Regions from separate parts of the Vibrio sp. THAF64 genome, predicted to be linked through region 3. Evidence: riboswitches for the same ligand, from Rfam matches in the RefSeq annotation. Region 3 holds a riboswitch; each other region holds the start of a gene.

Region 1 (10,825 bases), on a different replicon from region 3:
TGGTGAATCTGGTGGCAACTCAATGACGACCACGCTGATAGGATTGAGTCTGGCACAAAGTGGTCGTGTCGTGGGTCAAATTGGTGAAGCGTTTGGTGTTCAGGACTTGCAAGTTGACACCGCGGGCTCTGGTGATGACTCGCAAGTGACGGTCAGTGGTTATGTTCTACCGGGTTTGCAGGTTAAATATGGTGTTGGCATCTTTGACTCAGTGGGTGAGTTCACGGTGCGTTATCGTCTGATGCAGGATCTGTACGTGGAGGCGATGTCAGGTCTGGACAGTGCTGTCGATCTGCTGTATCAGTTTGAGTTCAATTAATCATTAAGTTAGGTGGCAGGATGCAACATTTACTCTTTGTGTATGGAACCCTACGTCAGGGCGAAAGTAACCATAATTTTTTGGCTGATAGCCAATGCTTGGGGCATTTTGAAACACCGCCGCACTACGCTTTGTATGATTTGGGCACCTATCCAGCAGTAATCGAAGGTCATGATACGATTCTAGGTGAAGTGTACCTGATTGATGATGAGACTCTGGCTAGGGTGGATAAACTCGAAGACGTGCCCGTCGAATATCGACGCGAGCAGATTGAGACACCTTTTGGTGAAGCTTGGATATACTTGTATCAAGACGGTAGCATGCTCGATACCATCATTTCATCAGGGGATTGGTGTCAGAGGGTTTAGCTGCTATAGCCATGGAAAAAGAGCCAGCATTGCTGGCTCTTTTTATTATTTCTGTGCGCGTTCGTAAGACTCTAGAATCTCTTTGCGAGCTGACTCTACGTCTTCCCAACCGTCGACTTTTACCCACTTGCCAGACTCAAGCTCTTTGTAACGCTCAAAGAAGTGCGTGATCTGTGCTTTTAGCAGCTCAGGCAGGTCGTTTACGTCTTTGATGTGATCGTATTCTTTTGACAGCTTAGTGTGTGGTACCGCCACTACTTTCGCATCTTCACCAGACTCATCCGTCATTTTTAGAACACCGACTGGACGGCAGCGGATTACTGAACCAGGCATCAGAGGGTGTGGTGTTGGAACCAAAACGTCTACCGGATCACCGTCTAGAGACAGAGTGTGGTTTACGTAACCATAGTTACATGGGTAGAACATAGGTGCAGACATAAAGCGGTCGACGAACACAGCACCTGAATCTTTGTCTACTTCATATTTGATTGGATCAGCGTTAGCTGGGATTTCAATCACTACATAGAGGTCATCAGGAAGAGACTTACCTGCTGGTACGTTGTTTAAACTCATTAAGAAAGTTCCTTTTTTAGTTTGTACCTCAATGAGGCACACGGGCTGAATATAAGACCGGAATACCTTACTGCTAAACTCGGTTTTATGTAAACCAACTAAGGCGAGATTTTGCTCAAGAAAATGTGAAAAAGGCGCTCGAAAGCGCCTTTATATTTAATCTTCTGGATGGCGTTCTAAGAACTCTTCCACTTTTTTGACCATGTTTTTTGAGCCAACAAAGAAAGGCACACGTTGGTGCAGTTCGGTTGGTTTGAGGTCCATGATACGAGTTTTACCATCAGACGCTACACCGCCAGCTTGCTCAATGATATAAGCCATTGGATTGCATTCGTATAGCAAACGCAGCTTACCGTTTGGATGGCTTTGCGTACTTGGGTAGAGGTAGATACCACCCTTAAGCAGGTTGCGGTGGAAATCGGCAACCAGTGAACCGATATAGCGCGATGTATATGGGCGATGCTCACTTGGCTCGTTTTCCTGACAGTATTTGATGTACTTCTTCACACCCATCGGGAAGCGAATGTAGTTACCTTCGTTGATCGAGTAGATGGTACCGTCTTCAGGAATCATCATGTTTTCATGAGACAGGCAGAATGTGCCCAGAGATGGATCGTAGGTAAAGCCATTGACGCCTTTACCAGTTGTGTACACCAACATCGTTGAAGAGCCGTAGATTACGTAACCGGCAGCGACCTGCTTGTGGCCTGGCTGAAGGAAATCTTCTTCTGTCGGTGGGGTGCCAATAGGTGACACACGACGGTAAATCGAGAAGATGGTACCGACTGACACGTTGACATCGATGTTTGAAGACCCATCTAGCGGATCCATCAGGACCACGTATTTCGCGTTTTTGTTCAGCTCTTTATTGAACGCAACGGCTTCGTCTTCTTCTTCACTGGCAACACCACAAACTTGATCACGGGCTTCTAGCGCTGCTTTAAACTTTTCATTCGCGTAAACATCCAGCTTCTGCTGGTCTTCACCCTGTACGTTCTCAGTACCGACTGCACCGGTAATGTCACCAAGACCAGCTGCGTTGATTTCGCGGTTAACGATTTTTGCAGCAAGTCGGATAGAAGAAAGTAGGGATGATAGATCACCGCTAGCGTGGGGGAAGTCCGCTTGTTTCTCAACAATGAACTCGCCAAGGGTGCGCATTCCAGACATGATTTTTCCTTTAAGTCGCTTCAATATAGGGGGATTGGCGTTGGTGATCTCTGACGGATCTTAGATTTCGCCTAAGCCTAGTCTAAGAGTTAGATCTTTTTATTGGTAATGAACTAACTGACTGAGATCTCGTTTTATTTGTCGACTTGATAACGCTTTTCATCTGCTTGTTTGAAGCCATACGAATTGAATAACGCGTATAACACGCAATCATTTGCGTTCGTGTGACGTAAAAACAGTGAGTAAAGTAGTTCGCTTTTCTGCGTATAATCGCCATAATGTCAGCTCAGTTTTCGCCTTGGAGAAGGTCGTTTATGCATATTCATATCTTGGGAATTTGTGGCACATTTATGGGAGGTGCGGCAATTTTAGCTCGTCAATTAGGTCATAAAGTGACGGGCAGTGACGCCAACGTTTATCCACCAATGAGCACATTGTTGGAGTCTCAAGGTATTGAAATCATTGAAGGCTTTGACCCTTCTCAGCTTAACCCAGCACCTGATCTGGTTGTGATCGGAAATGCGATGAGTCGAGGCAACCCATGTGTCGAGCACGTACTCAACAGTAACCTGAGATACACCTCAGGCCCACAGTGGCTGCAGGAGTTTCTTCTCCATGACCGCTGGGTGCTGGCTGTCTCAGGAACCCATGGTAAAACCACTACTTCCAGCATGCTGGCGTGGATTTTGGAAGACTGTGGCTACCAACCTGGCTTCCTTGTTGGTGGGGTGCTGGGCAACTTTGGGGTTTCAGCGCGTTTGGGCGAAAGTATGTTTTTTGTCGTTGAAGCTGATGAATACGACAGTGCTTTTTTCGATAAGCGTTCTAAGTTCGTGCATTACCATCCTCGCACGTTAGTTATGAACAATTTGGAGTTTGATCATGCGGATATCTTCGATGATCTGGAAGCGATCAAGCGCCAATTCCATCACTTAGTCAGAACCGTGCCGGGTAATGGTAGAATCCTTGCTCCGCAAGGCGATTCAGCAATTGCCGATGTATTACAGCGTGGTTGCTGGAGCGAAACGGAGTTCAGCGGCGAACAAGGTGACTGGCGAGCGGAGAAACAAGTCGCCGATGGTTCAATATTCACAGTTTTCTTCCAAGGGGAAGCCGTTGGGACTGTGAAGTGGGATCTGGTGGGCGATCATAACGTCGATAACGCCTTGATGGCCATCGCAGCGGCTCGTCACGTGGGTGTTACTCCGGATTTAGCCTGTCAGTCGCTGGCGAAATTCATCAATACCAAACGTCGACTTGAGCTAAAAGGTGAAGTGAATCAGATTACGGTTTACGATGACTTCGCTCATCACCCTACGGCGATTGAACTTACTGTGGGTGGATTGCGTAATAAGGTTGGCAAACAACGTATCTTAGCTGTACTTGAACCTCGTAGTGCGACGATGAAACGTGGCGTGCACAAAGAAACATTGGCGGCGTCCCTTGCTCAGGCCGACGTCGTCTTCCTTTATCAACCAGATAATATCGAATGGTCTGTCGAGGACATTGCCCAGCAATGTCAGCAGTCGGCTTATGCGTCAGACAGTGTTGATGCGTTAGTCCAGATGGTGACAGAACAGGCTCAACCGGGCGATCAAATTCTGGTGATGAGCAATGGTGGGTTTGAAGGCATCCACGACAAGCTGCTGGCTAAACTCGCCGAATAGATTAATGTAGTAGTATGAACAATGAGAAAAACAAAGCAATTACACTCGCTTTTACGGGGGCTTCTGGCGCACCGTACGGGCTTAGATTGCTTGAGTGTCTGCTAGCCGCCGGCTATCAGGTACATTTGCTGATATCGTCAGCAGCTCGAGTTGTGTTAGCAACTGAGCATGATATGAAATTGCCGGCGAACCCAGAGTCTGCTCAAAAAACGTTGGTCGCCCACTTAAACTGTGATGCCGAAAAGCTGATAGTCTACGGTAAAGACGACTGGTTCTCTCCTGTGGCTTCTGGGTCTGCGGCGCCAAAACAGATGGTTGTGTGTCCTTGCTCTGCAGGCAGTGTCGCTGCCATCGCACATGGTATGTCCGACAATCTCATCGAGCGCGCGGCTGATGTGGTGATGAAAGAGCGCGGGCAGTTGTTGCTGGTTGTGCGTGAAACACCATTCTCTACGTTGCATCTAGAGAATATGCATAAGTTGTCGCAGATGGGCGTCACCATTATGCCTGCGGCACCGGGCTTCTATCATCAGCCTAAGTCTATTGACGATCTGGTCGACTTTATGGTGGCGAGAATTCTCGATCATCTTGATGTTGAACAGGGGCTTGTCCCACGTTGGGGATATGACCAGCGTGCTTAATTCTGGCTAATTGATAACATTACGATTACAATTCAGCCGACACTCATCGGGGAGCTATTCATCGCACAGATGAAGCTGAGATTGGGCAAAGCCCAGGACCCGTGTACCTGAACCAGATAATGCTGGCGTAGGAATTGAGTCTGAACATTTGCCCTGCCAATGTTTCCTCAAGCCTGTGCCGCTCAACCAAGGAGAGAGCGAGCAGTGAAAACCACTTTAAGCACCATCGCCGTTGCCACACTGACATCTTTTTCTGCATTGGCAGCAGATAACACCCTTACCGTTTATACCTACGATTCTTTTGCTGCGGACTGGGGCCCGGGCCCGAAAGTGGAAAAAGCGTTTGAAGCACAATGTGGCTGTGATGTGAACTTTGTCGCTCTTGATGATGGCGTTTCTATTCTTAACCGCCTGCGCCTCGAAGGGGACAACAGCAAAGCTGATATTGTGTTAGGTTTGGACAATAACCTGATGGCAGAAGCGCAGAAAACTGGCCTATTAGCCGAGCACAAGGTTGATACCAAATCGGTCAATCTGCCTAACGGTTGGGAAGACAGTACTTTTGTGCCGTATGACTTCGGTTACTTTGCGTTTGTCTACAACAAAGAAAAGCTCACCAATCCACCAAAGAGCCTTAAAGAGCTGGTGGAATCTCGCGATGATCTGAAAGTGATTTATCAGGATCCCCGTACGTCAACGCCGGGCCAAGGCCTGATGCTGTGGATGAAATCTGTCTATGGCGATGACGTTACCCCGGCATGGCAACAACTGGCTAAGAAAACCGTCACTGTGACCAAAGGTTGGTCTGAGGCTTACTCTATGTTCCTTGAAGGTGAGTCAGACATGGTGTTGTCTTACACGACTTCACCGGCTTATCACCTGATCGCGGAAAGCGACAGCAAATACGCTGCCGCTGATTTTACAGAAGGCCATTACACTCAAGTTGAGGTTGCGGCTAAAGTAAAAGCATCGAAAAATGAAAAGTTAGCCGATGAATTTATGACGTTTATCCTTAGCGACGACTTCCAGTCTTTGATGCCAACAGGTAACTGGATGTACCCAGTAACTGAAGTCGCACTGCCTGAAGGCTTTGAGACACTGACGGTACCTGAAAAAGCCTTGAGCTTTAGCGCAGCAGAAGTGGCGCAAAACCGAAAATCCTGGATACGTGAGTGGCAAAGCGCCTTAACCTTCTAAGGAGACGCTTTGCGTAGTATTCCAAAATTGGGACTCTGGGTCGCGATTGCTATCGCGGCCTTTGTTGTTTCTGCTCTCGGTGCTTTATTAGTTGCCGCCCCATCTCTGAATATCGCTCAGGTTTGGTCAGACCCTTATTATCGGCATGTCACCAAGTTCAGCTTTTACCAGTCGTTCCTGTCGACTCTGCTCAGTGTTGGCTTAGCCATCCCAGTCGCGCACGCACTATCTCGGCGTACCTTTCCTGGTAAATCTTTGCTGCTTAAGCTGTTTGCTACCACATTAGTACTGCCTGTGCTGGTTGGGGTGTTTGGCTTACTGGCGATTTATGGCAATAGCGGTCTGATATCGTCAGCTTTTGTATGGTTTGATTCTAAACTGCCATTTTCGATTTACGGTCTGAACGGTATTTTACTTGCGCATGTGTTTTTTAACCTGCCTTATGCGACGCGCTTGCTATTGCAATCATTGGAGTCTATTCCGGCTGAACAGCATAAACTGTGTGCTCATCTAGGTATGGACCATTGGCATAAATTTAAGTGGGTCGAATGGCCTCGCTTGCGTCAGCAGTTGCCGCACGTGTGTGGCTTGGTGTTTATGCTGTGTTTTACTAGTTTCGCGACGGTAATGGCGCTCGGTGGTGGGCCGAAATCGACCACGATAGAACTGGCGATTTATCAAGCGATCAAATTCGATTTTGACTTGCAGGCAGGGGCATTACTGGCGATATGGCAGATGCTACTGTGTGGCATTATGGCGTTGGCAGTGCAGCGTTTGACCAAGCCTGTGGCGGTGAGTTCTGGTACACAAGGTCACAACCTTTATATGGCAAAGGATTCGATCTGGTCACGTATCTGGGATTGGAGTTGGATTGGCCTGAGTATACTATTAGTGCTGCCACCTTTACTGATGGTGGTGCTCAGTGGCATCAACTCAGAAGCCCTATCAGTGTTTACGGATCAACGATTTTGGCTGGCGTTATGGTCGTCACTTAAAGTGGCAACATTGGCGAGCGGTATCGCGCTTTCGGCAGGGATTGCAATATTGCTGACCAGCCGTCGATTGCGTTTGAATGCAAAAAACCGTCATGCGGATCAGATTGAGTTACTGGGAACGATCATTCTTGTCACGCCCGGTTTGGTGATATCTACTGGGTTATTCTTGCTACTGCGGTCTTTTACAGATGTGTTTAGTCTGGCGTTTTTTATTGTGGTCGCGGTGAATGCTTTGATGGGCTTGCCTTACGTGATCAAAACCTTGTCACAGCCGATGCTGCATATCGAGCAGCAATACCAATACGTATGCGCAAGTCTAGGTATGAAAGGCTGGCAGCGCTTTCGCGTTGTTGAGTGGCGAGCACTGAAAAAGCCAATGGCTCATGCTTTCGCGATCAGCTTTATGTTTGCGGTGGGAGATTTAAGTGCGATTGCCCTGTTTGGTAGCCAGGAGTTCCGCACGCTGCCGTTGTATCTTTTCCAATTGCTGGGCAGTTATCAGATGGATGCAGCAGCTGTAGTGTCAGTTACTCTGTTACTGCTCAGTGTTGGCTGTTTTGCACTGATTGAAACCCTGTTTAAGGCAAACTCTAAGGTGACTTATGCTGACCCTCAATGATGTTCGTTACTATTACCATCAGGATCTATTCCATTTTGATTTACATATTGAGCAGGGAAGTCTGGTCGCATTGATGGGGCCGAGTGGGGCGGGTAAATCAACGTTACTGGCCTTGGTCGCGGGCTTTATCGAACCTGAAAGTGGTAGCATCAAAGCTGGTGAATTAGAGATTGTGGGCAAAGAGCCTCACCAACGTCCTTTTGCGATGCTATTTCAGGAGCATAACCTGTTTGCCCACCTCTCAGTACGAGAAAACATAGGATTGGGCCTGCACCCTGGGTTGAATCTCAACTCTGAGCAAGCCAGTCAGGTGGAACACGCAGCGATGCAGGTCGGTATTGCGGACTATTTGGATCGTTTACCTGAGCAATTGTCGGGCGGACAGCGTCAGCGTGTCGCATTGGCTCGTTGCTTTGTTCAGCCTCATCCAATCTGGTTGCTTGATGAACCTTTCTCTGCGCTTGATCCGGTGTTGCGTGAAGAGATGCTCGGACTGGTCAAGCAGTTAGCCGCAGAGCGCAATATTACCGTGGTGATGGTGACTCATCATATCAGTGACGCTAAAGCTATAGCTTCGCATTTTGCCTTTGTTGACCAAGGAAAGGTGGCGGTTGCTGATACAATTGAACATTTAACCCAGCAACATAGCCACGTTGCGCTCAGCGGGTTTGTTAAAGCGGGTGAATAGCTACTCCTAAGGGCAAAAAAATGGGCTGATGCGTTTGCATCAGCCCATTTTTATCTAAAGCAGCTTGCTTAAATCTCTTCGTCGTTGAGCTCTTTGAGCACTTGGAAGATTTCACGGAACGCTTTAGCTGGTTTACCCGCTTTTTTCTCTTTTGCCGCCTGACGTGCCAATTGGCGTAAACGCTGGCGATCCGCTTGTGGATATAGCTCCATTACATCAGCAATGGCATCATCGCCTTCTTCAACGACACGATCGCGTAACTGTTCCAGCTTGTGCAGTGCAGCAGTCGCTTGAGAGTGCTTGTTACGTACTTTGTCTAGTGCCGCCTGAAGTGGTTCAGGATCTTCGAAACGCATCAGCTTACCAATGTATTGTAACTGGCGACGACGAGCTTCATTTTTAAAGCGTTGTGCGTCTTTAATTGCTTCTGCAAGGTCTTCACTTAACGGGAATTTTTCTAACACTGAAGGTTTAAGACTGGCGAGTTCTTCACCCAGTTTTTGTAACTCTTCCATGTCACGTTTCATTTCGGTTTTACTGACCCAAATGATTTCCTCTTCCTCTTCCCATGGCGCTTTTTGATTCTTACGGGCCATCTTTCTGCCTTAATTTGAACATCTATTTCTCTATTTTAACAAGAATCATGGGGAGAAAGCGAAATTCTTGTTATTCTAGGGACAACAGACCTTAAGCATGAAGAAGATATGGACGTAAGACAGCAAGTCGCTCAGCAGCGTGTTGAGCTTGAGGCCGCCGTTGCGAAAGCACTGGAAATGGCCGCGGAAAAATCCGATGGCGCTGAAGTCGCGATCACCAAAACCACTGGCCTGAGTGTGTCAACACGCATGTGCGAAGTGGAAAACGTTGAATTTAACAGCGATGGCGCTTTGGGGATTACTGTTTACCGTGGTCAGCGCAAAGGCAGTGCGTCTACCTCCGATCTCAGTGAAAAAGCCATTCAACAGACGGTGATGGCAGCGCTTGATATTGCCAATTACACTTCAGAAGATCCATGCGCTGGCCCAGCTCCTAAAGAGCTGATGGTAAAAGAAATTCCTGATCTTGACTTGTTTCACCCTGACACGCCAGACCCAGATCATGCTGCCGAGATTGCGATTGCTGCTGAGCAACAAGCGTTATCCTTCAGTGACAAAATCAAACAAAGCGATGGTGCGAGTTACGACAGCCACTATGGTTTGAAGGTCTATGGTAACAGCCACGGTTTGCTTGCTAGCTATGCCTCTAGCCGCCACAGTACCAGCTGTTGTGTGATTGGTCAGGGTGAAAGTGGCGTCATGGAGCGAGATTACAGTTATACAGTCGCACGCCATAAAGATGACCTTTGGACGCCTGAGTCAGTCGGCCTGAAAGCGGCAGAGAAAACCATCAGTCGCCTTGATGCGCAAAAGCTCAAGACAGGTAAGTACCCTGTGATGTTTGCAGCTGATGTGGCAACGGGTTTACTTGGACATCTAGTGATGGCAATCAGTGGCGGTAACCTGTATCGCAAGTCGTCATTCTTACTTGATCATTTAGGCCAACAGGTACTGCCAGACTGGTTTAATGTCTCTGAAAAACCTCATGTGCTACGCGGTTTAGCGTCGAGCCCATTTGATAGCGAAGGTGTTAGAACACAAGATCGTGAAATCATTACCGACGGTGTGCTCGCGACATACCTATTAACCAGCTATGCCGCGCGTAAAATGGACATGGCGCCAACTGGTCATGCTGGTGGTATTCATAACTGGTTTGTTCAGTCGACGGGGCAAGACTTTGAGCAGATGCTTAAAGAACTGGGAACGGGCTTCCTTGTCACCGAAGTGATGGGGCAGGGCGTTAATATCGTCACCGGTGATTACTCAAGAGGAGCGGCAGGCTTCTGGGTAGAGAATGGTCAAATCCAATATCCTGTTTCTGAAGTGACAATCGCCAGCAACCTGAGAGATATGTTTAATCAGATTGTCGCGGTTGGGAATGATGTTGAAACCCGATCACAAATCCAGACGGGTTCGATTCTGATTGAATCTATGAAAGTGGCGGGTGAGTAACACACTCGGTTTTACCACTGATACAAATTGAAAGGGTTGGCGTTTTAGAGCCAACCCTTTTTTGTTCTCTGTTCTATTATTACCTCTCAAACAATTCAGTGTGCAGCTTCTGAATCGCTAGCTTTGCGTCTGACTCATCAACTAAGAAACACAGGTTGTGAGGGCTTGCGCCGTAGCAGATCATTCTCAAGTTAAACTCTTCTAGTGTGCCAAATACTTGCTTTGCATAACCTTTGCTCTCACTCATATTGTTGCCGATCAGCGCGACCAGACACAGGTTATGTTCTACTTCCACTGTACATAGTTCTTCCAGTTCAAGACGTGCGGCTTCAGGTAACTGAGGTGCACCACCAGATGTGTCGGTTTGGTCAAGCGTTAGACTGACACTGATCTCTGACGTGGTGATCAAATCTACAGAGATCTTGTGCTTCGCCAGAATTTCAAACACCTTGGCCAGAAAGCCGTAAGCGTGGAACATCTGCGCGCTGCGCAACGTCACCATGGTCTGGTTACATCGTAAAGCCAGAGCACGAAAGAGAG
Region 2 (10,825 bases), on a different replicon from region 3:
TAAGGAATCGTACCCCAAACCGACACAGGTGGTCGGGTAGAGAATACCAAGGCGCTTGAGAGAACTCGGGTGAAGGAACTAGGCAAAATGGTACCGTAACTTCGGGAGAAGGTACGCTCCTGTCGGTGAAGTCCCTTGCGGATGGAGCTAACGGGAGTCGCAGATACCAGGTGGCTGCAACTGTTTATTAAAAACACAGCACTGTGCAAAATCGTAAGATGACGTATACGGTGTGACGCCTGCCCGGTGCCGGAAGGTTAATTGATGGGGTTAGACGTAAGTCGAAGCTCTTGATCGAAGCCCCGGTAAACGGCGGCCGTAACTATAACGGTCCTAAGGTAGCGAAATTCCTTGTCGGGTAAGTTCCGACCTGCACGAATGGCGTAATGATGGCCACGCTGTCTCCACCCGAGACTCAGTGAAATTGAAATCGCTGTGAAGATGCAGTGTACCCGCGGCTAGACGGAAAGACCCCGTGAACCTTTACTACAGCTTGGCACTGAACATTGACCCTACATGTGTAGGATAGGTGGGAGGCTTTGAAACCGGTACGCCAGTATCGGTGGAGCCGTCCTTGAAATACCACCCTTGTAGTGTTGATGTTCTAACTTAGACCCGTCATCCGGGTTGAGGACAGTGCCTGGTGGGTAGTTTGACTGGGGCGGTCTCCTCCCAAAGAGTAACGGAGGAGCACGAAGGTGGGCTAATCACGGTTGGACATCGTGAGGTTAGTGCAATGGCATAAGCCCGCTTGACTGCGAGAATGACAATTCGAGCAGGTGCGAAAGCAGGTCATAGTGATCCGGTGGTTCTGTATGGAAGGGCCATCGCTCAACGGATAAAAGGTACTCCGGGGATAACAGGCTGATACCGCCCAAGAGTTCATATCGACGGCGGTGTTTGGCACCTCGATGTCGGCTCATCACATCCTGGGGCTGAAGTCGGTCCCAAGGGTATGGCTGTTCGCCATTTAAAGTGGTACGCGAGCTGGGTTTAGAACGTCGTGAGACAGTTCGGTCCCTATCTGCCGTGGGCGTTGGAAGATTGAAGGGGGCTGCTCCTAGTACGAGAGGACCGGAGTGGACGAACCTCTGGTGTTCGGGTTGTCATGCCAATGGCATTGCCCGGTAGCTAAGTTCGGAATCGATAACCGCTGAAAGCATCTAAGCGGGAAGCGAGCCCTGAGATGAGTCTTCCCTGACTCCTTGAGAGTCCTAAAGGGTTGTTCGAGACTAGAACGTTGATAGGCAGGGTGTGTAAGCGTTGTGAGGCGTTGAGCTAACCTGTACTAATTGCCCGTGAGGCTTAACCATACAACACCCAAAGGGTTTTGATAGACTCAAAGCAAGAACTTTGAATGTGTAAATACAGAACTTAAAAACAGCTTTCCGAATTAAAGAATTTGCTTGGCGACCATAGCGTTGTGGACCCACCTGATTCCATGCCGAACTCAGAAGTGAAACGCAATAGCGCCGATGGTAGTGTGGGGCTTCCCCATGTGAGAGTAGGACATCGCCAGGCTTTAAATTTAGACTTTAAGTCTAACCAGTGCGGAGCGGTAGTTCAGTTGGTTAGAATACCGGCCTGTCACGCCGGGGGTCGCGGGTTCGAGTCCCGTCCGCTCCGCCACTTATTTAGAAACCTCGCTATGGCGAGGTTTTTTCGAATCTACAATTTGAAAGATTCTACAGGGGTGTAGCTCCAATTGGCAGAGCAGCGGATTCCAAATCCGCGTGTTGGGAGTTCGAATCTCTCCACCCCTGCCATCTTCAAGGCTCTAGTCGAAAGACTAGAGCCTTTTTAATTTCACTGTTTACTTACTTCCCTCATTACTAAAGCAATACATGTTAGTGGCGTCTATTTTCTAGAGCATATGAACGGTCACCTCATATCGACTGCGAGTCCCAGCTGCAAGAGCGGAACCTCTGTCCCTATATTCCAGCTAATTGCTTAGGTAGGATAGGCTAGTATTTTCTTAGACTGAGTAGCAATGAAGGATATATTTCTTAAGCCAACTCGAAATTATCATTCCCAATTCACTGGTTTTACCAAAACTTGCTCTCTTGTTGAGAATTATTACTAATAGTTTGTTACATTTTGCTGATGCATCACTAAAAGTTATCAGAATATGGAAATTTCTCGTCGTCGCTTCCTGCAATCCTCACTCGCCATTTCGGCACTCAGTGTTTTACCTGCTTGCTCAGTCAATCGTTCAACCGATCCTCAGGGCCGTTATATCTACGATATTACGGCTGAACCTGCTACGGCAGAATTGGTGCCTGGCTATGAAACCCAAGTGCTTGGATTCAATGGGCAGATTCCCGCCCCTACGATTCGTTGTCGTCAGGGTGAGCCCGTCATCATAAGATTCACTAATATGCTATCAGAGCCGACTACTATCCATTGGCATGGCCTGAGAATTCCGATTGAAATGGATGGCGTCCCATTCCTTAGCCAGCCTCCTATCATGCCAGGTGAGACCTTCAGCTATGAATTTACACCACCTGATGCCGGCACATTCTGGTACCACCCACATATGAACAGTGTTAAGCAGCTTGGAATGGGGTTAGTTGGGCTGATCATTGTTGAAGAAAGCCAGCCCGTTATCTTCGAAGAGGAACATGAGTTGATGCTTAAACACTGGCACCTAGACAAGCAAGGCCAGTGGAAAGACTTAATGATCCCGCGTATGAGTGCGCGAATGGGTACTCCAGGGGAGTGGAGTAGTGTGAACGGTGTGCATGAGCCGATTTACCAATTGAAGGCCAGAGCGACCACACGGTTGCGAATCGCGAACGTCGACAATACCATTACTTACCCGATTGCAGTGGAAGGTGCTGAGGCATGGGTCATCGCTATCGATGGTAACCCTGTTAAAACGCCCTATAAGCTATCTCAGCATAAAATTGGCCCAGGAATGAGGGTTGATATAGGTCTTATCGCTCCTCAAGCTGGTGAGCGTGTCTATGTTCGTCAAATGAAGGGGCGTTTCCCATTTCCTCTGTGTGAATTCGAAGTTGTCGAATCTTCTTTACCTGAGTCTCAAGCGTTGCCCGAATTACCATTGAACCCAGTGCCGCAGCTTGATTTGGCTAATGCTGAGGAAATTGACTTTGTTTTTGAGTGGGAAGGAGCTGTTACTCCAACGAGTAAAGATGGCAAAGCTATGCCTAAATTCTGGCTAACCAACAAGCGAGCGTGGGAAGGAATGAGTAAAGATAATATCCCGGCTCCGTTGGCGACGCTCGAGTACGGTAAAACTTATATATTTGATTTAAAGAACGTTACCCAATATCACCACCCGATTCATATTCACGGTCATACATTCACAGTTCTAGAAATGGACGGTAAAAAGATTGCAGAACCGTTCCATACCGATACCGTACTGCTAGGTAAAAACGGTAGAGCCAAAGCGGCGTTTGTTGCAGATAACCCAGGACGCTGGATGTATCACTGCCACGTGATTGAACACATGAAAACCGGACTAATGGGTTACATCGAAGTAAAGTGACTCCTGTAACTTTTTAAATCTCAAAATTAATTTGAGACAATGTGTTGCGATTTTGATTCGAAAATAGCCTTATTCCAGATACAATACGGCAGAATTTGACAGGAGGAACCATGGGACAACTTTCTATACTTGGATTTATCGCATTAGGTGGTGCTTTTGGTGCATGCTCGCGATACTTGGTTTCAGAATTGTGTGTGGTATTGCTCGGGCGAGGTTTCCCCTATGGTACGCTGACGGTCAACGTTGTGGGTTCATTTATTATGGGCTTGTTGATTGCCGCATTTGAAAATGAAATGTTGGCCACCGAACCATGGCGTCAGATCATCGGCCTAGGCTTCCTTGGCGCGCTGACTACCTTCTCAACCTTTTCAATGGATAATGTACTTCTTATGCAGCAAGGTGCATTTTTCAAGATGGGGCTAAATGTACTGCTCAATGTTGTCTTGAGCATATCGGCGGCTTGGATAGGGTTTCAAATTCTGATCAAAAGCTAATACTTGATAAAATTGTTCTAAAAATAGACAACTCGGCTTGGTTTCACCAGGCCGTTTTTATATACTGATTTTACTTGTCGGAGTGCCATAAGGCTGAGACCGTTAATTCGGGATCCGTTGAACCTGATCAGGCTAACACCTGCGAAGGGAACAAGAGACGATACCTACACCAGAATTCTCTCTGGGTGCATCTATCAAATAGTCGAAGTTGTTTCGGTGATCATTAGTTAACACTCTAGTCGCATCACCTGTATTTTGACTCCTCTTGTCGCATCTATCCGCCAAGCATTTTTATCCAAAATCTTTTTATCTAGAATAACAAAGCAAGGAAAAATGCTATGTCGAGTCGCAAGCAAGCGAGACTGGAAGCAAAACAGTTCATTGATTCTCTTTCGGTACAACCGTACCCAAATTCGCACAAAGTATATGTAGAGGGTTCACGCCCCGATATTCGTGTCCCGATGCGCGAAATATCTCTCGCAGATAGCTTAATTGGGGGTACCAAAGACTCTCCAGTTTTCGAGCCAAATGAGCCAGTACGCGTCTATGATACTTCAGGCGTCTATACCGACCCTACTCATACAATAGACCTGTACAGCGGTTTACCTAAGCTGAGAGAGGAGTGGATAGAAGAGCGCAGCGATACAGAAGTACTCGATGATGTCAGCTCTGTGTACACCAAACAGAGACTGGAAGATGAAACGCTCGATGAGCTTCGATATGGCAATCTGCCACGCATCCGTCGTGCGAAAGATGGCCAATGTGTTACTCAGCTGCACTATGCACGCAAAGGCATTATAACACCTGAGATGGAGTATATTGCGTTACGCGAAAATATGGGCCGCGCAAAGTATCGCGATCAGGTTCTTAATCAGCAGCATCCAGGGCAAAGTTTTGGTGCCAATCTTCCCGATGAAATCAGCGCCGAATTCGTGCGAAAAGAAGTCGCCGAAGGTCGCGCCATTATCCCCTCAAACATCAATCACCCAGAATCTGAGCCTATGATCATTGGCCGTAACTTTCTTGTGAAGGTAAATGCCAACATTGGTAATTCCTCTGTGACCTCATCCATTGAGGAAGAAGTTGAAAAGCTGGTTTGGTCGACACGTTGGGGTGGCGATACAGTGATGGACCTGTCTACTGGTCGTAACATTCACGAGACTCGCGAATGGATTCTGCGTAATAGCCCTGTCCCAATTGGTACAGTACCTATGTATCAGGCATTGGAGAAAGTGAACGGCATTGCCGAAAATCTCAATTGGGAGGTAATGCGTGACACCTTAATTGAGCAAGCGGAGCAGGGCGTGGATTACTTTACCATCCATGCAGGCTTACTCCTTCGCTATGTACCTATGACAGCCAAACGTGTGACAGGCATTGTCTCACGCGGTGGCTCTATCATTGCTAAATGGTGTCTTGCTCATCATCAGGAAAGCTTCCTCTATACCAACTTCCGCGAGATTTGTGAAATCTGTGCTAAATACGATGTGGCGTTATCGCTTGGTGATGGCCTGCGTCCTGGCTCTGTAGCTGATGCAAATGATGAAGCCCAGTTTGCAGAATTACGCACCCTTGGAGAACTTACAAAGATCGCGTGGGAGTATGATGTTCAGGTGATCATTGAAGGCCCAGGGCATGTGCCAATGCATATGATTAAAGAGAACATGGAAGAGCAGCTAGAGCATTGCCATGAAGCCCCTTTCTATACGCTCGGCCCTCTAACCACAGATATTGCTCCTGGCTATGACCACATTACCTCAGGTATTGGTGCGGCGATGATCGGTTGGTACGGGTGTGCGATGCTGTGTTATGTGACCCCAAAAGAACACTTAGGTTTGCCTAATAAAGAAGATGTAAAAACTGGACTGATTACCTATAAACTTGCCGCGCACGCTGCCGACTTAGCTAAGGGGCACCCTGGGGCACAAGTGCGCGACAATGCACTGTCAAAAGCACGATTTGAGTTCCGTTGGGAAGACCAGTTTAACCTTGCGCTCGATCCTGATACCGCCCGTGCTTTCCATGATGAAACCCTGCCCCAAGAATCCGGTAAGGTTGCCCATTTCTGCTCTATGTGTGGTCCAAAATTCTGCTCAATGAAGATCTCACAAGAAGTGCGTGAATACGCCAAAGATACCGAGCAAGTAGCAGCGGACCAAGCGATCAGTGTCAAAATGTTGGATGATCCACTTGAAGGAATGCGTCAGAAATCGAAGGAGTTTCGTGACACAGGCTCAGAGCTCTACCATCCCGCTGCTACGGCTGTAACGGAGGAGTAATGGCAACGATCCTTATTCCTACAGCGTTGGCTGAGGTCAAACCTGAAATTGAGCAATGCTTACAGCTGGCCAAGGAAAAAGGCTTCGAGATAGAAAACATTGAGCTGGGCGTCAGCCCAGCTCAAACAGTTCATATATCTCATGGCTCAGAATGGACAAAGCTGGCTACAGATTTAGTTGAGTCCGGCGTGGTGGGCGATGAACGTACGTTCTTTATCGAGTATTACTCTGGTATCACTATCGAGCCATCTAGGCCCATAATAGCTTCATCTCACGTTTACATTAATGTCTTGGATGTAAATCAGGTTCTAGATATTTGGCTAGACCCTAGTCGTGAGCAAATATGTGCGTTAGCGAGTTCAGTCAATCAATCAGAGCTTGATCGTAAACGTCACTTTGCATGGGTTGTCACCCTAATCAGCTTGGCGTTTACGTTTGAAGATGCTCTTACACTTGCACGAGCCATGGCGAATGTTTCACGTGAAACATGGGCAGAGAACATTATCGATTTTCCATCCCCTGTTCTCGAAGATCACCGACTAGGGATTAGCGCTGGCTGGATTAAATCAGGTAACCAATTGGCATTTCCCACCGTATCTAAATGTGATTTAGGGTTGTACCCAGTTGTTGATAACGTTGAATGGGTCAAGACGCTTTTAGAGAGTGGTGTCAAAACCGTTCAGTTAAGAATTAAAGATCCACTGTCAGATGATTTGGAGCAACAAATTGAAGATGCAGTTGTACTTGGTCGCAGATATGACGCTCAGGTCTTTATCAACGATCATTGGCGTCTAGCAATTAAGCATCAAGCTTATGGTGTTCATCTAGGCCAAGAGGATATTGAGGAAAGCAACTTAGCTGAATTAGCTAAATCCAGTTTGCGTTTAGGGTTATCGACCCATGGTTATTATGAGTTGCTTCGAGTGGCACAGACCAATCCAAGCTATCTCGCTTTGGGGCACATATTTCCTACCCAGACGAAACAAATCGCAACCAACCCTCAAGGGCTAGTGAAACTTGCTCTCTATCAAAAGCTGGTCAATACCATGCCTTATCTAAATTCAACAGGCGTACCTACTGTTGCGATTGGTGGTATCACGCAATCCAATGCGCATCTAGTTTGGAACTGTGGCGTTACTAGTTTGGCGTTGGTGAGCGCTATCACTCAAGCACCTTTGCTGGAACAAGCTGTTGAATTCTTTACTCGGTTAACTACCGATGAGCGGCAAAATATTAGTAATGATGTTTCGAATGAGGTATCGGCATGCTAAGCGACCGAGATTTCTTACGTTATCAAAGGCAGATTTCACTGCCGGAAATTGGCGAATGCGGGCAGGAAAAGATTACTCAATCGCATGTTTTGATTATTGGCTGCGGTGGATTAGGTAGTGCAGCGAGTCTGTATTTAGCTGCAGCTGGAGTGGGCCGAATGGTGCTGGTCGACGATGATGATGTTGATACTAGTAATCTGCAACGTCAAATTGTCTATCGCGAGAACAATCTCGATAAAGCAAAAACTGAGGCTATGCGCCAACAGTTAAACCAGCTTAACTCTGGTGTGCAAATACGCACCATCGGAAAGCGGCTATCAGCATCTCAATTAGCGCTAGAAGTGATGTTAGCGGATGTGGTGTTGGATTGTACCGACAATATTCAAACGCGTCAGTTGATCAACTTAGTCTGCTACCAACAGAGTAAGCCGCTTGTTTCTGCTGCCGCTATTGGTTGGCAAGGACAATTTGCTGTATTCGATTATTCATCGAGCAAAGAGTCAGGATGTTATCGCTGTCTCTACCCCTTTGATGAGCTAAGTCAGCCTAGCAAATGCAGTGAAAATGGGATCTTAGGTCCTGTCGTAGGCACTTTAGGCAACTATCAAGCATTAGCGACATTACAGAAATTGGCATTAGGGCATTTTGATTTTCCTGTTGGCCAATTGCACTTATTCAACGGACTAAAACTTAACTGGCAAGTGATGACGATTGCGCGCGACCAGCAGTGTTCGGTGTGCAGTCAATGACAACCAAATTACATAATCAAGAAGTGAAGCAATGAGCGAGATACACATAATCATCAACGAACAGTCTCAGCGTATCAGCGCAGGCGCGAGCCTAGAAAACATCATTCAGCAGTTTTCACTGCCTGAAGTCGGATGCGTGTTTGCTATTAACAATACCGTTGTGCCACGTAGTGATTGGCCAACCACTTGCCTGAATGAAGGCGATGCGATTTCACTTTTTCAAGCCATTGCTGGAGGGTAACAACGATGCTTAAGATTGCAGACAGAGAATTCAAGTCACGACTGTTTACGGGCACTGGAAAGTTTGCCAACAAATTTCTAATGGAACAGGCGATTAAGGCGTCGGGCTCACAATTGGCCACCATGGCGTTGAAGCGTGTTGATATATACGATCAACAAGATGACATTCTTCAGCCTTTAATTGAAGCAGGAGTGCATTTATTGCCTAACACTTCAGGGGCGAAAAATGCCAAAGACGCAGTATTTGCTGCGCATTTAGCAAGAGAGGCTCTGGGTACCAATTGGCTCAAACTCGAGATTCATCCAGACCCTAAGTATCTAATGCCTGATCCGATAGAAACTTTAGCGGCAGCAGAGCAACTGGTCAAAGATGGATTTACGGTACTGCCTTACTGTCATGCAGATCCTGTTTTGTGTAAGCGATTGGAAGAGGTGGGATGTGCAGCAGTAATGCCTTTAGGAGCTCCAATTGGCTCAAATAAGGGCATAGCATCGCATGATTTTCTTGAGATCATTATTGACCAAGCTAACGTTCCCGTTGTCGTCGATGCTGGTATTGGCGCGCCTTCTCATGCTGCGCGTGCGATGGAAATGGGTGCAGACGCCGTATTGGTCAATACTGCGATTGCAGCAGCTGCCGACCCGGTTGCGATGGCGACTGCATTTAAAATGGCCGTTGAATCTGGGCGAATGGCGTATGAGGCCGGTTTAGCTGGCCAGGTATCTCACGCGGTTGCATCAAGTCCGTTGACGTCTTTTCTCGATGAACTGTAGTTAAAGTAGGTATTGAGAATGACTTTCGTTGATCAATTCAAAAAGCTGAATTGGGATGACATTTCGATGTCAATTTATGCCAAGACAGCTAAGGATGTTGAGCGAGCGCTAGCGAAACCCAAACGAGATCTAGAAGATTTCAAGGCGCTACTCTCACCAGCAGCTGAACCTTACTTGGAACAAATGGCGCAGCTATCATACGCGTTAACTAGAAAGCGATTTGGCAATACGCTTTCATTGTACATTCCTCTGTACTTATCAAACCTGTGTGCGAATGCTTGTACCTATTGTGGTTTTTCAATGGAGAATCGTATTAAACGCCGAACATTGAATAAGGATGAAATAGAAGCCGAGGTTGAAGCCATTAAACGCATGAAGTTTGATAGCGTGCTTCTAGTCACTGGTGAGCATGAAACTAAAGTCGGGATGAAATATTTCCGCGAGATGTTGCCCATCATTAAAGAAAAATTTAATTACTTAGCGATGGAAGTGCAGCCGCTCGATCAAGACCAGTATGCAGAGCTCAAAACATTAGGTCTCGATGCTGTCATGGTGTATCAGGAAACTTATCACCCTTCGACGTATGCGGAACATCATCTGCGTGGCAACAAAACGGATTTTGAGTATCGCTTAGAAACACCGGATCGATTAGCAAAAGCAGGTATTGATAAGATTGGAATTGGTGCGCTTATAGGGCTAGAAGAGTGGAGGACTGACTGCTTTTATGTTGCAACCCATCTCGATTATCTTGAACGTACCTATTGGCAAACACGTTACTCGATCTCTTTCCCTCGTCTAAGACCTTGTGAGGGAGCGCTTCAACCTAAGTCGGTGATGACAGACAAGCAACTAGTCCAGTTGATTTGTGCGTTTCGCTTACTAAACCCTGAAGTGGAACTTTCGTTGTCTACTCGCGAGTCACCTGAATTTAGAGACAATGTATTACCCCTTGGTGTGACATCAATGTCTGCCGCGTCGAAGACTCAACCCGGTGGTTATGCAAATGATGAAGCTGAATTAGAACAGTTTGAGATAAGTGATGAAAGAAGTGCGAGCTCGGTAGAGGCGATGATTCGAGCAAAAGGGTTTGACCCGGTTTGGAAAGACTGGCATTCAGCATACTCAGGCTGATATGTTTCACGTGAAACATCAAAGAAAGCTCTCCATAGGAGAGCTTTTTTATTTCTAGAAAAATAGCGATCAGCTATGCGCTATTGGCTGAGTGGCTGTTTCCAACCAGGCTTTGACATCGCCTTCTACTAATGGGCTGATATCGTTCCAAACTTTCTGGTGATATTCATTTACCCAATTCAATTCTGGCTTAGTCAACATATCGACATTGATGTTTCTAGTATCTATAGGACAACGAGTCAGGGACTCGAAGCAAAGGACTGGGAAGTCACCATTAGTTTTTGTTTCTACGACCAGCTCAAGGTTTTCGATACGAATACCAAAAGCATCAGCGCGGTAATAGCCCGGCTCGTTTGAAAGCACCATGCCTTCTACT
Region 3 (10,825 bases):
CTCGCCGATACTAAGTGGATTGTCTTCACTAAGATGAAGAATGCCATGCTCATCCCCACCACATTGATAGGTAAGATCAGGGCGAGATTCAACAATCGGCATACCTAGATCAATTGAAAGTGACTTCATACCCGCATCAATAACGGCGCGTTGCGGGGTTGGGTGGCTAATCACGGTACTTAACACTTTGAGTGCAGGATTGAACTGTTGGTTAAGATTTGCATCTTGCTCATCGCCAATATTGCAATAAGAGTTATCCATAAACAGATAAGAGCCGGCTTGTATCTCAGTGTACGCTAGCCCCTGATAAGCTTGGTACGTCCCAGTGCCGCCTCCACTGATGATTTCTGGGGCAAGATGGCGTGGCTTTAATTGAGTATCGATAAAATCAAACAGTTCAGTCACTGCGGAGCGTGCTTGTTGTTGTCTCTGTTCAAAGCCTTTGATCAGTTGTAAGTGACCGCTGTACGCCTGAATCCCAGCGTAATGAACCCCTTCGGTATGAACGACTTTCTCTATGAGCTTCAGTAGTCCTTGACCCACAGCGACACCGCATCGCTGCTGACCACTTTCGACTTCAATCAAAAGGTTGACCGTGACACCTGCCTGCTTAGCTAGCTCAGCGATTGATTCCACATGCTGAGGGTGATCAATAACTTGATAGAGCGTGGCTTGCGGGTATTGGCTATGAAGATCTATCAGACGTTGATACTTAGCCTGACCTGCAATTGGGGTTGTGATTAGGATGTCAGTGATACCACCTTGAAGCATCACTTCCGCCTCTCCTAGCTTTGATGTACAGATGCCTTGTGCACCATGTTCAATTTGCTTGTGGGCCAGTTGTGGGATTTTATGCGCCTTCGTATGAGGGCGCAGGGTTAAGCCTAGTTGATTAATTCTGCGTTGCATCTCAGCTAAGTTATGTTCGACAGTCTCGATGTCGATAAACAAAGCCGGTGTATCGATGTGTTCTAGTTTCATTTTTTCATACTTATTGTTTTTTGAGCCGCGCTAGATTAGCACTCAGACAGTCATGTTGATTAAGAATATTGTTAAATATTGGTGCTTTAAGATCGTTAGCAAATTGAAAATGAGTGATCGACTTTTGTTGTGTTTTGCATTTCATATTGAGAATCAGATTGTGCTCTGATTTTGTCAATTTCTATCATTATGAATTATATGCACTTTTGTGCTTATATTTATTTCCTGTTTTTTGGCACGTGGCTTGCCTTAATCAATTTACCTAGCTTGATTCAATATGCGTTCGATTTTGACAAGTGTAATCAGAGAAAATAGGAGAAGGTTATGGCTCATTCAACTAACACACATCGTTTCAGAAGCGCTGTAAACCGTGCAGATACCTATGCTCTGACTGATACTAAATTGTCTAGTACTCAAGGCTCAAGAGCTTATCGTTTGGCATCACTGTCGCTTTTACCTAGCCCTCCAGAGGGAGTTAGAGATAGAGTAAGCCGAATGCTCGGCAAGAGTTTTCATCAAGCAGATTCTGAGTACGCGGAGGAAAAAAATGAGCTTTCAGAATGGACACCTTCTCCGCTATTGATTGATTCAGGAAGACTTCTTATTTCGAGCGGCCATCGTCGCCAGACCCAGTTCGACCCCAATAGCGTTGTTGCAGGCAAGGATACGCTCGGTTCGCTCAATATTAACAAAGATGGGTACTGGGATTATTCGGTTTACAATATCAAGATGCAGTTTCTCAAGCAGGGTGAGCGTAAGCTTGAAAGTTTCTCTTTATACTCTGATGCAGGCGACCCTATTACTGTGACACTCACTTTGATTGGTGTGGAAGGCGGTGCTGTGATTGAGGAGCTAGCAACAGAAGTAACCATAGGTTAGTCGTGATGAAAGTAAGGGGAAATTTCTTTCATTATGGTCGTAAAGCGTTGTGGTAACTGGCGATGTCTTTTGGTCAGAAAATATAGGGTTTCTACAACTTCATGTTCTGCCTGATAAATGGCAATTTTGTCTCTATCTGAAAATGAATCGAGAGCACTTTTAGGCAACACAGTAAACCCAAGCCCTTTTGCAACAGGTAACAATATTTGGCTCAGCTGATTGATATACCCCGTGACCGGAATATCGTCGATGTTGATCTTCTCTAGCAAAGGCTCACCACACTGGGCAAAGTATAGAGAGAGATAGTGAATAGCATCGGGATGCTGAATCAAACCAATCGCTTTCAAAACCTCAGGTGTTAAGCTGTTTACTGCCATTTTGGCAGGTAGCATCAGGCAAAGAGGCTCGATGCCCAATATCTCTGATTCGAAACGAGAGTCGGAAGGAATGTGAGTAACGATCCCAATATCACTCTCTCCAGATAACACATCAGCTAAAATCTTATGATGAGGAGCGGCTTCGAGTTTTGGAACTAGCTTCGGATATTTACATTGTAAATTAAGAAGATGCGGATAGAGCAGTAACGCCAGAGAGCCAGAGCAGGACAGCGAGACGTTGCCTGAATAAGGGTCTTCAATATTGAGAGAGTTAAGTAGTTCAGCCTGTTGGCGCTCAACTTCTAGGGCATAGAGATAGACAGATTGCCCGGCTTCTGTGATTTCAAATGTTTTGTTGTGTCTGGCGATGAGAGCATGACCGCATGCTTGCTCAAGCTTTTTGATGTGCTGGCTAACCCCTGGTTGGGTCATAAAAAGCCTTTCAGCGGTTTTAGTGAAGTGGCCAGTATCGATCAGTGTTTGAAAGGTCTTCAGCCATAGTGGGTTGAGCATCGTCATCGTTTAATAACAAAAAATTATGCTTAATAGTTTATGTGATAACGTTAAGTTTTGGTAGTAAGAGAAGAATGGCGAGATGTGTTACCTCGCCATCTAGAACTAAGCTGCGTTGAGCTGAGTGGCGAGATCCCTGCCGTTACCGCGGAATTTATCGACGGTTGGTGCAAAGGCGGCGGAAACATGAAGTAAGCGAGAATCTGGATGCTCAGCTAGGTATCGCGCTTTCGCATCATCGCTGTCTAGTTTATCCCAGTCACGATGGATCGAGCGAGCAAAGTGCAGTGTCGTTGCCATTTTAGGAGACAGCTCTGCGTCTCTAGGATCATGATAATTAGCGATGGCGTCCACCATAGGGTCAGGGAACTTCCAAGTCTTCGCCAACTTAGCACCCAGTGTCGGAGCGGTAATATCCAGCACTTCTTCTTGTACTGAAATCGCGTCTTCTCCTGCCTCTGCACGTTCATGTATTTTGACTGCGGCATCAGGCACCAAAGTATGAATCATCAGCTCGCCGATATTGTGAAGAATACCGGTAGTGAACACTTCGTTGGAATCCATCCCTGTCTCGTCGGCAATCTTGCTGGCGATAACGGAAATCTCGAAGGTGTCTTCCCAATACTGGTCCATATCCAGTGTTTTGATTTTAGGGAATGCACCAGAAAGCACTGAGGCGACTACCAGAGTTCTTACTGGACCAGTACCGACACGAAGCAAAGCCTCGTTAACGGAAGAAACTGTTTTACTGCCGCCGAAATGGGCAGAGTTCGCCATACGTAGCAATCGAGCACTCAATACCTGATCGGTAGCGATTTTTCTCGAGAGCTCGCCAAAATCGACCTCGTCCTGATTCACCATATCAAGTAGCTCTTGTAGTACTTTCTGGATCCTAGGTAACTCGTTAAGACGCGAAATTAAAGCCTCCTGACTCATTAGCACTCTCCTTTTTTATTTATGAGCTTTCTTACTATAGAACAGTAAATTAGTTTCATACAAAGTTGTAAACGAAGAAGTTCTTAAAATATTTTAATAACAAAAAATTATTAAAATAAGAATAATTGATAATTTTTAATCGATATATTCTTTGCCTAATATGTACTCAACGAAGCGGGAGAGTCCCCGACACAAAGAGCAAAGAAGAGGTCTACATGTCTACTCCATATCCACGTAATTTTTCTCATATCGGTATTTCGGTACCTGACTTAGAAGCAGCAGTTAAATTTTATACAGAAGTACTTGGTTGGTACCTGATCATGGAACCTACCGAAATCGTTGAAGACGATTCTGCTATCGGTGAAATGTGTACTGACGTATTTGGTGCGGGTTGGGAGCGTTTCCGTATTGCTCACCTTTCAACGGGTGACCGTATCGGTGTTGAGCTGTTTGAGTTCAAGAATCAGGAAAATCCAGAAGACAACTTCGAATACTGGAAAACAGGTATTTTCCACTTCTGCGTTCAGGATCCTAATGTGGAAGAGCTGGCAGAGAAGATTGTTGCAGCAGGTGGTAAGAAGCGCATGAAAGCGCCACGCTATTACTACCCAGGTGAGAAACCTTACCGCATGATCTACATGGAAGACCCATTCGGTAACATCCTTGAAATCTACTCTCATAGCTACGAGCTGCATTACTCAGCAGGTGCTTACAAGTAAGCTATTCAGCCACTCATGTTTATGAGTGGCTTTATTCTTTGAAACTAAGGACAAATCAATGAAAGCGATCACGTACCAGCGCGAACAAGACACGTTCACAGTCTCCGAATTGCCGCAACCTAATCTTCAGTCACCATTTGACGTTTTGGTAAGAGTCCATGCGGTGGCGCTAAACCCAGTCGATGCCAAAGTAAATTTTTGGCATGGAATGGTCCCTGATATGAACGACAATTTCGTTGGAGGGTTGGATGTATCAGGGGAAATTGTTGCGATAGGTCAACAGGTAACTGGCTGGGCTGTGGGTGATCGAGTTCTGTATCACGGAAATATGCGCCGTGTGCATGGCGGGTTTGCAGAATATGCGCTCCAAGATGCACGCACCCTCACGGCGCACCCTAATGTTCCTGCTGAATTTGCTGCAGCAACTCCATGTGCAGCGTGGACAGCCTATCGCGCTTTGGTTGACAAGCTGAATATTGAATCTCGTAGTAGCATTTTCATTGCCGGTGGCGCTGGTGGTGTAGGTAGTTTCGCCATTCAACTAGCCAAACATTTTGGTGTAAGCAAAATTGTTACTACGGCCTCAACAGCAAAACACAGCTATGTGAAAAAGCTCGGGGCAACCCATGTGATTGATTACCGAAGTGATGATGTCGCTGAGCAAATCATGAATCTTACCGATGGGCTTGGTGTGGACGTCGCACTAGATTGTGTTGGTGGTGACAATGATCTGCTAGCGGCATCAGTATTGGGTTTTGAAGGACAAATGGTTGAGCTGGTAAAAACCGTGCAGCCTGAGCTTTATCCTGATGCTTTTCTGAAAGGTCTTTCATTCCATCAACTTAGCTTAGGCTCTGGCCATGTAAATGGTGAAAAAGGCCGCAATGATATGGTTGCGGCCGGTAATGCGGTTTCTAAACTGTTCGAACTGGGGATACTCGAAACGCCAGCACTGCAAGTGATTCCGTTAGATCAGGTCGGGGATAAGTTGGTAGAAATTCGAAATCAACGCACCACGGGTAAAATTGTCGCGAAATTGGTGTAACCATTGATGGCAAAAAAGACAAAAGTGATTTGAGTTTTTTGCCATTTTTCATCAGTTAATTACTCGCAATAATTGCACCGTTCAACTCATTCAGAAACAGGAAATACCATGAAACACATTCCTATGCTAGGTGCCGGTACATTTAGACTGGAAGGTCAGACGGCATTTGATTCCGTTATGATGGCGCTTAAAGCCGGATATCGTCATATCGATACAGCTCAGATTTACGGTAATGAGCAGTCGGTGGGTGATGCAATGTTGGCGTCTGGCATTGCCCGAGATGAGATTTTTCTTACCACTAAAGTGTGGATGAACAAACTGTCGAAAGCAGAGTTCCGATCCAGTGTCGAAGAGAGTTTGAATAAGTTGCAAACCTCATACATTGATTTGCTATTGATTCATTGGCCGCTGAAAGATGAAAAAGTATCCATGCTAGAGTATCTGACAGAGTTGAAGGCGGTGAAAGAGGCGGGCCTGGTGAAGCATATCGGCGTTTCTAACTTCAACAACCAGCAGCTAGAACAAGCGATAGGTATTTTGGGAGCAGGGGAAATTTTTACCAATCAGGTAGAAGTTCATCCATATCTGCAAAACAAGAAGGTGGTTGAGTTCTGCAAACGCAACGATGTATTGGTTACGGGGTATATGCCGTTTGCGTATGGTGCTGTTTTGAAAGATGAAATCATTCTTCAACTGGCGAACAAGCATGGCGTAACGGCAGCACAAATTGTGTTGGCGTGGATGCGTCAAAATGAATTCGTGACGATTCCATCATCGACTCGACAGGCCAATGTTGAAAGCAATCTCGAGGCGAAGAACGTGCACTTAAGCCACGATGATATGGCATTGATTGCAACATTAGATCGCAATCAACGTCTTGCCAATCCAGACTTTGCTCCAGAGTGGGATTGAATGACTGCGAGCACTTTTTGCGAATTTAAAAGTGCATTCGCTTTTTAATTACTGTTATTATCAGCGGGAAATAGTCGGGGAGCCTTAGGGCTGAGATCGCATTGCGAGACCCGTAGAACCTGATTCAGTTAGCACTGACGTAGGGAACTATTAGCACCGATGTTTGAGTATTCTCGCTTTGGTGCACTCGCTTTTTATGATTCGATCTTCCCTTTTATTGATCACTTCATGTTTGGCTGAGAGTTCCTGTACGTCTTGTAATAGGAGCATCCATGCCACATTCACAAGACACACCACCCATTGTATTAACCATCGCAGGATCTGATAGCGGTGGTGGCGCTGGTATTCAAGCGGATATTAAAGCCATATCTGCGACTGGCAGTTACGCGTGTTCTGTCATTACGGCCATTACCTCACAAAATACGCTTGGCGTAAGCGCAATTCACCCGATTCCTCTGGAGCATATTGAAAGTCAGCTCGACGCCGTGTTTACGGATCTCAATGTGGTTGCTGTTAAAGTCGGGATGTTGGCTGACGCGCGGATCATTAAGGTCGTTGCGGACAAAATCAGACAGTACAAGCCTACTCATCTGGTGGTTGATCCTGTGATGGTTGCAACCAGCGGTGATCTTCTTCTGGAGCAGTCGGCGATTAGCACATTAAAAGAGCAGTTGATCCCGATGGCGGATCTGATCACCCCTAATCTGCCTGAAGGGGCGGCTTTGATTGATGGCGCTGTGCCAGAAAACGAAGATCAAATGGGCAATATGATCGAAGAATTGCGCGCACTCGGTGCCAAAGCGGTATTGCTGAAAGGGGGGCATCTAGAAAAAGATGACAACAGCAATGATTTGCTGATCTTAGCGCAAACGAGTGAGCTTCTGAGTGCCAAACGATTCCCGACGAAAAACACTCATGGAACAGGCTGTACCTTATCTTCGGCGATTGCGTCTTATCTTGCGCAGGGTAATAGACTGCACAAAGCCGTGTACTTAGGTAAGCAATACATCTCGCAGGCCATCGCTCATGCTGATGAACTCAATGTTGGTACGGGGCATGGGCCGGTCCATCATTTCTTCTGTGGACACATCAATGTTCGCTGAGCCGATTGGGATCGAAATTCAGCGAGCCAGCTTACAGTACACGGACAATCCAGCCCCGACATTGGCGTACTTCTCTATGTCGATACCCGCTGGGCAGTGGACGTGTATTTTGGGGCGCAGTGGCTGCGGGAAAACTACCTTGCTACGTTATCTGGCAGGTCTGTTGAACGACAAAGCGCACTGGACCGGAGAACTGACGCTCAGTCATAGCCATGCGCTGCAAGGCCAGATTGCTTACATGGCCCAACAAGACCTGCTGCTACCATGGCTCAATGTTCTGGATAATGTTTGCCTGAGCAGTAAGTTTGGCAGCGCTCAACCTGACAGAAATCGAGCGCTGCGATTGCTGGAGCAAGTCGGATTATCGGATCAGGCGGCGGCTATGCCTGTACAGTTGTCAGGTGGTATGCGTCAACGTGTGGCGTTGGCTCGCACGTTAATGCAAGACAAGCCTGTGGTACTCATGGATGAGCCTTTCTCTGCGCTAGATGCGGTGACGCGACATAAATTGCAGACATTGGCCGCTGAGCTGTTGTGTGGCAAAACGGTGGTGCTGATCACCCATGATCCACAAGAAGCGATTCGACTGGCCGACGCTCTGTACATCCTCCGCGGTCAGCCCGCTTATGCCGAATCACATGATGTTCCAACCACTCAGCCGCCTCGTGTCATAGATGCAGAATGTGCGCAATTGCAGCAGAACATCCTCAATTCGTTGGAGGGTGATTATGAGTGATATGACTCAGTTTGACGCCATTCGACGCGACGTAGTGAAAAAAGAACGTCTGACACACCCTGCGCTACGGTTGACGATCAGTACAGTCATAATTTTGGGGCTTTGGCAGTTAGTGGTGGTGATGTTTGATATGCCAAGCTTTATTCTCCCTACGCCGCTTGACGTGTTTGAACGCCTCGTTAGCCGCTTTGACGTATTGATGAAACATACGCTAGTGACTGGTCAAGAAATTGTGTTGGGTCTGTTACTTGGCTTGTCAATGGGGCTGTTCTTCGCTTTACAGATGTTGTTATTTAAACCGCTCAAGCGCTGGTTATTGCCGATCCTAATTGCCAGTCAGGCGATTCCTGTGTTCGCGATTGCACCTGTCTTGATGTTGTGGCTTGGCTACGGTATCGCATCAAAGGTCGTGATGGCGGCGATGATTATTTTCTTCCCCGTGACCACATGTTGCTACGACGGCTTGAGAAACACGCCGACAGGCTATCTCGATCTGGCAAAAACCATGGGGGCGAGCAAATGGCAAATGTTGAAGCACATTCAACTCCCAGCGGCTCTACCAACTCTGGCTTCCGGTATACGTGTCGCTGTGGTCATTGCACCTATTGGCGCTGTGGTCGGAGAGTGGGTAGGTTCCAGTGAAGGTTTGGGTTACCTGATGCTGCAAGCCAACGCGCGCATGATCATTGATGAGATGTTTGCGGCGCTGTTTATTCTGGCTTTGTTGTCTGTCTCGCTCTACTTCATTACCGATAAATTACTTAAGAAACTGATTCCTTGGGAAAATCAATAAAAGAAAGGACACTCCCGTGAAAACAAAAAAAATACTCAGTGCAGTGGCACTACTTTGCTCAACATTTTCTGCTCAATCGCTGGCGGAAGAGAAAAAACTCACTCTGATGCTGGATTGGTTTGTTAACCCGAACCATGGCCCAATCGTGATTGCGAAAGAGCGTGGCTACTTCAAGCAGCAAGGCATTGATGTTGATATTCAAGAGCCCGCTGACCCAAGCACGCCACCTAAGCTGGTGGCTGCTGGCAAAGTCGATCTGGCGATCTCTTACCAGCCAAGTCTGACTATCGACGTTGCTTCGGGTTTGCCGCTTATTCGTTCTGCAACTCTAATCGCGACACCGCTCAACACTCTGATGGTGCTAGACAATGGTAAGAACGACAATCTGGCCGACCTGAAAGGCAAGAAAATCGGTATTGCCATCGCAGGCAATGAAGAAGCAACTATTGGTACTATGCTGGCGCAAGACGGTGTGAAGTTCGCCGATGTGGACATCATCAATGTGGGCTGGGCACTCTCTTCTTCATTGGCATCAGGAAAAGTCGATGCGATCTGGGGTGGTCTACGCAACTTTGAAACTAACCAGCTCGCGCTTGAAGGCTACAAAGCGAAAGCCTTTTTCCCTGAAGAGCACGGTGTGCCAGCCTATGACGAGCTGGTGTTTGTGGCGAACGCCAAAACTCATGATGCAGAGGCTATCAAAGCTTTCAACAAAGCGCTTGAGCAAGCCACCACTTACATTGTTAATCACCCACAAACGTCGTGGAAGGAGTTTGTTGCTTATGCGCCAGACACTCTCAACAATGAACTTAACCAACGAGCTTGGAACGATACGTTAACCCGTTTTGCACTGCGTCCTTCTGCGGTTGATCTTAAGCGCTACGACGATTACGCCCAGTTTATGTATTCACAAAAGATCATCGAGACTTTGCCTAAAGCCGCAGACTATGTGCCGGAGTTTAACTAATGAAATATCAGGATCTTATCGAAGCTTGTCAGTCGGACTGGCAGGAATACACACAGCATGACTTTGTGCAGCAGCTAGCAAAAGGCACTTTAGATCAGCACAGTTTTCTTCACTATCTGAAGCAGGATTTTTTATTTCTCAAACAGTATGCGCGTGCTTACGCGTTAGCCATCTATAAAGCGCGCACGCTGGAAGACATGCGTCGTGCCTTGCCGAGTGTGCATGCTCTGTTAGATTCCGAAATTGGTCATCATGTAACGTATTGTGGTCAATGGGGGCTAACGGAATCTGATCTGGAAAACGAACATGAAGATTTTGGAACCGTTGCTTACACACGCTATGTGCTTGATGCAGGCATGACAGGTGATTTAGTTGACCTGTACGCCGCGCTGGCGCCGTGTTCGATTGGCTATGCGGTGATTGGAAAAGCGTTGATTGAAAGCAATGACACCGTACGAGAAGGAAACCCTTACGCAAGTTGGATTGAGCTTTATGGCGGTGAAGAATTCCAAAGTGGTGTCGCACAAGGTGCAGAGCATTTTAACCAACTCTTAGAAGAGATTGATCTTCATAGTCAGCGGGGACAAAACCTGATTGAAGTGTTCAGAACTGCGACTCGGATGGAAGTAGCGTTCTGGCAGCAAGGTCTGGATGCGAAGTAGTTTAAAATCCTGATGAAGCCTCGCCTTTTGGCGGGGCTTTTTTATGCCTGTTACTTGCTTGCCTCGTCGAATTGATTCCGATGTTAGAGATGTGGGAGAGACTATTTACTCTAAAAAATAATTAGGTCACTACTCTCTTAGTTGCTATTTTTACTAGATAGATTCTAATAATATCATTAATTACATCAATAGGTTGGAGAGG

Evidence for each region. A riboswitch is a leader RNA that binds a small molecule or an ion and turns the genes downstream of it on or off. The one in region 3 is predicted to bind thiamine pyrophosphate.
Region 1: linked by a shared signal. The riboswitch ahead of thiB (thiamine ABC transporter substrate binding subunit) and the one ahead of thiD (bifunctional hydroxymethylpyrimidine kinase/phosphomethylpyrimidine kinase) in region 3 are both predicted to bind thiamine pyrophosphate.
Region 2: linked by a shared signal. The riboswitch ahead of thiC (phosphomethylpyrimidine synthase ThiC) and the one ahead of thiD (bifunctional hydroxymethylpyrimidine kinase/phosphomethylpyrimidine kinase) in region 3 are both predicted to bind thiamine pyrophosphate.

What each region holds. Positions count from the first base shown of each region.
Region 1 is NZ_CP045355.1:3,165,337-3,176,161, reverse strand. Features, by position in the region: gene FIU99_RS14765 (translocation/assembly module TamB domain-containing protein) at 1-319, shown strand, start outside; gene FIU99_RS14760 (gamma-glutamylcyclotransferase) at 340-687, shown strand; gene ppa (inorganic diphosphatase) at 733-1,260, opposite strand; gene fbp (class 1 fructose-bisphosphatase) at 1,417-2,430, opposite strand; gene mpl (UDP-N-acetylmuramate:L-alanyl-gamma-D-glutamyl-meso-diaminopimelate ligase) at 2,745-4,097, shown strand; gene FIU99_RS14740 (flavin prenyltransferase UbiX) at 4,112-4,738, shown strand; TPP riboswitch at 4,776-4,889, shown strand; gene thiB (thiamine ABC transporter substrate binding subunit) at 4,943-5,935, shown strand; gene thiP (thiamine/thiamine pyrophosphate ABC transporter permease ThiP) at 5,945-7,549, shown strand; gene thiQ (thiamine ABC transporter ATP-binding protein) at 7,533-8,237, shown strand; gene yjgA (ribosome biogenesis factor YjgA) at 8,306-8,833, opposite strand; gene pmbA (metalloprotease PmbA) at 8,942-10,285, shown strand; gene lysC (lysine-sensitive aspartokinase 3) at 10,365-10,825, opposite strand, start outside.
Region 2 is NZ_CP045355.1:3,491,643-3,502,467, reverse strand. Features, by position in the region: rRNA gene FIU99_RS16405 (23S ribosomal RNA) at 1-1,313, shown strand, start outside; rRNA gene rrf (5S ribosomal RNA) at 1,406-1,521, shown strand; tRNA gene FIU99_RS16395 (tRNA-Asp) at 1,553-1,629, shown strand; tRNA gene FIU99_RS16390 (tRNA-Trp) at 1,690-1,766, shown strand; gene FIU99_RS16385 (multicopper oxidase family protein) at 2,129-3,511, shown strand; gene crcB (fluoride efflux transporter CrcB) at 3,622-4,005, shown strand; TPP riboswitch at 4,074-4,172, shown strand; gene thiC (phosphomethylpyrimidine synthase ThiC) at 4,344-6,284, shown strand; gene FIU99_RS16370 (thiamine phosphate synthase) at 6,284-7,555, shown strand; gene FIU99_RS16365 (ThiF family adenylyltransferase) at 7,549-8,304, shown strand; gene thiS (sulfur carrier protein ThiS) at 8,336-8,545, shown strand; gene FIU99_RS16355 (thiazole synthase) at 8,551-9,318, shown strand; gene thiH (2-iminoacetate synthase ThiH) at 9,337-10,449, shown strand; gene FIU99_RS16345 (aminopeptidase P family protein) at 10,519-10,825, opposite strand, start outside.
Region 3 is NZ_CP045356.1:1,042,273-1,053,097, reverse strand. Features, by position in the region: gene FIU99_RS21295 (DSD1 family PLP-dependent enzyme) at 1-981, opposite strand, end outside; gene FIU99_RS21290 (VCBS domain-containing protein) at 1,306-1,860, shown strand; gene FIU99_RS21285 (LysR family transcriptional regulator) at 1,857-2,750, opposite strand; gene FIU99_RS21280 (HDOD domain-containing protein) at 2,856-3,686, opposite strand; gene FIU99_RS21275 (lactoylglutathione lyase family protein) at 3,902-4,405, shown strand; gene FIU99_RS21270 (zinc-binding dehydrogenase) at 4,464-5,450, shown strand; gene dkgB (2,5-didehydrogluconate reductase DkgB) at 5,559-6,362, shown strand; TPP riboswitch at 6,428-6,525, shown strand; gene thiD (bifunctional hydroxymethylpyrimidine kinase/phosphomethylpyrimidine kinase) at 6,635-7,465, shown strand; gene FIU99_RS21255 (ABC transporter ATP-binding protein) at 7,455-8,201, shown strand; gene FIU99_RS21250 (ABC transporter permease) at 8,194-8,994, shown strand; gene FIU99_RS21245 (ABC transporter substrate-binding protein) at 9,011-9,961, shown strand; gene tenA (thiaminase II) at 9,961-10,623, shown strand.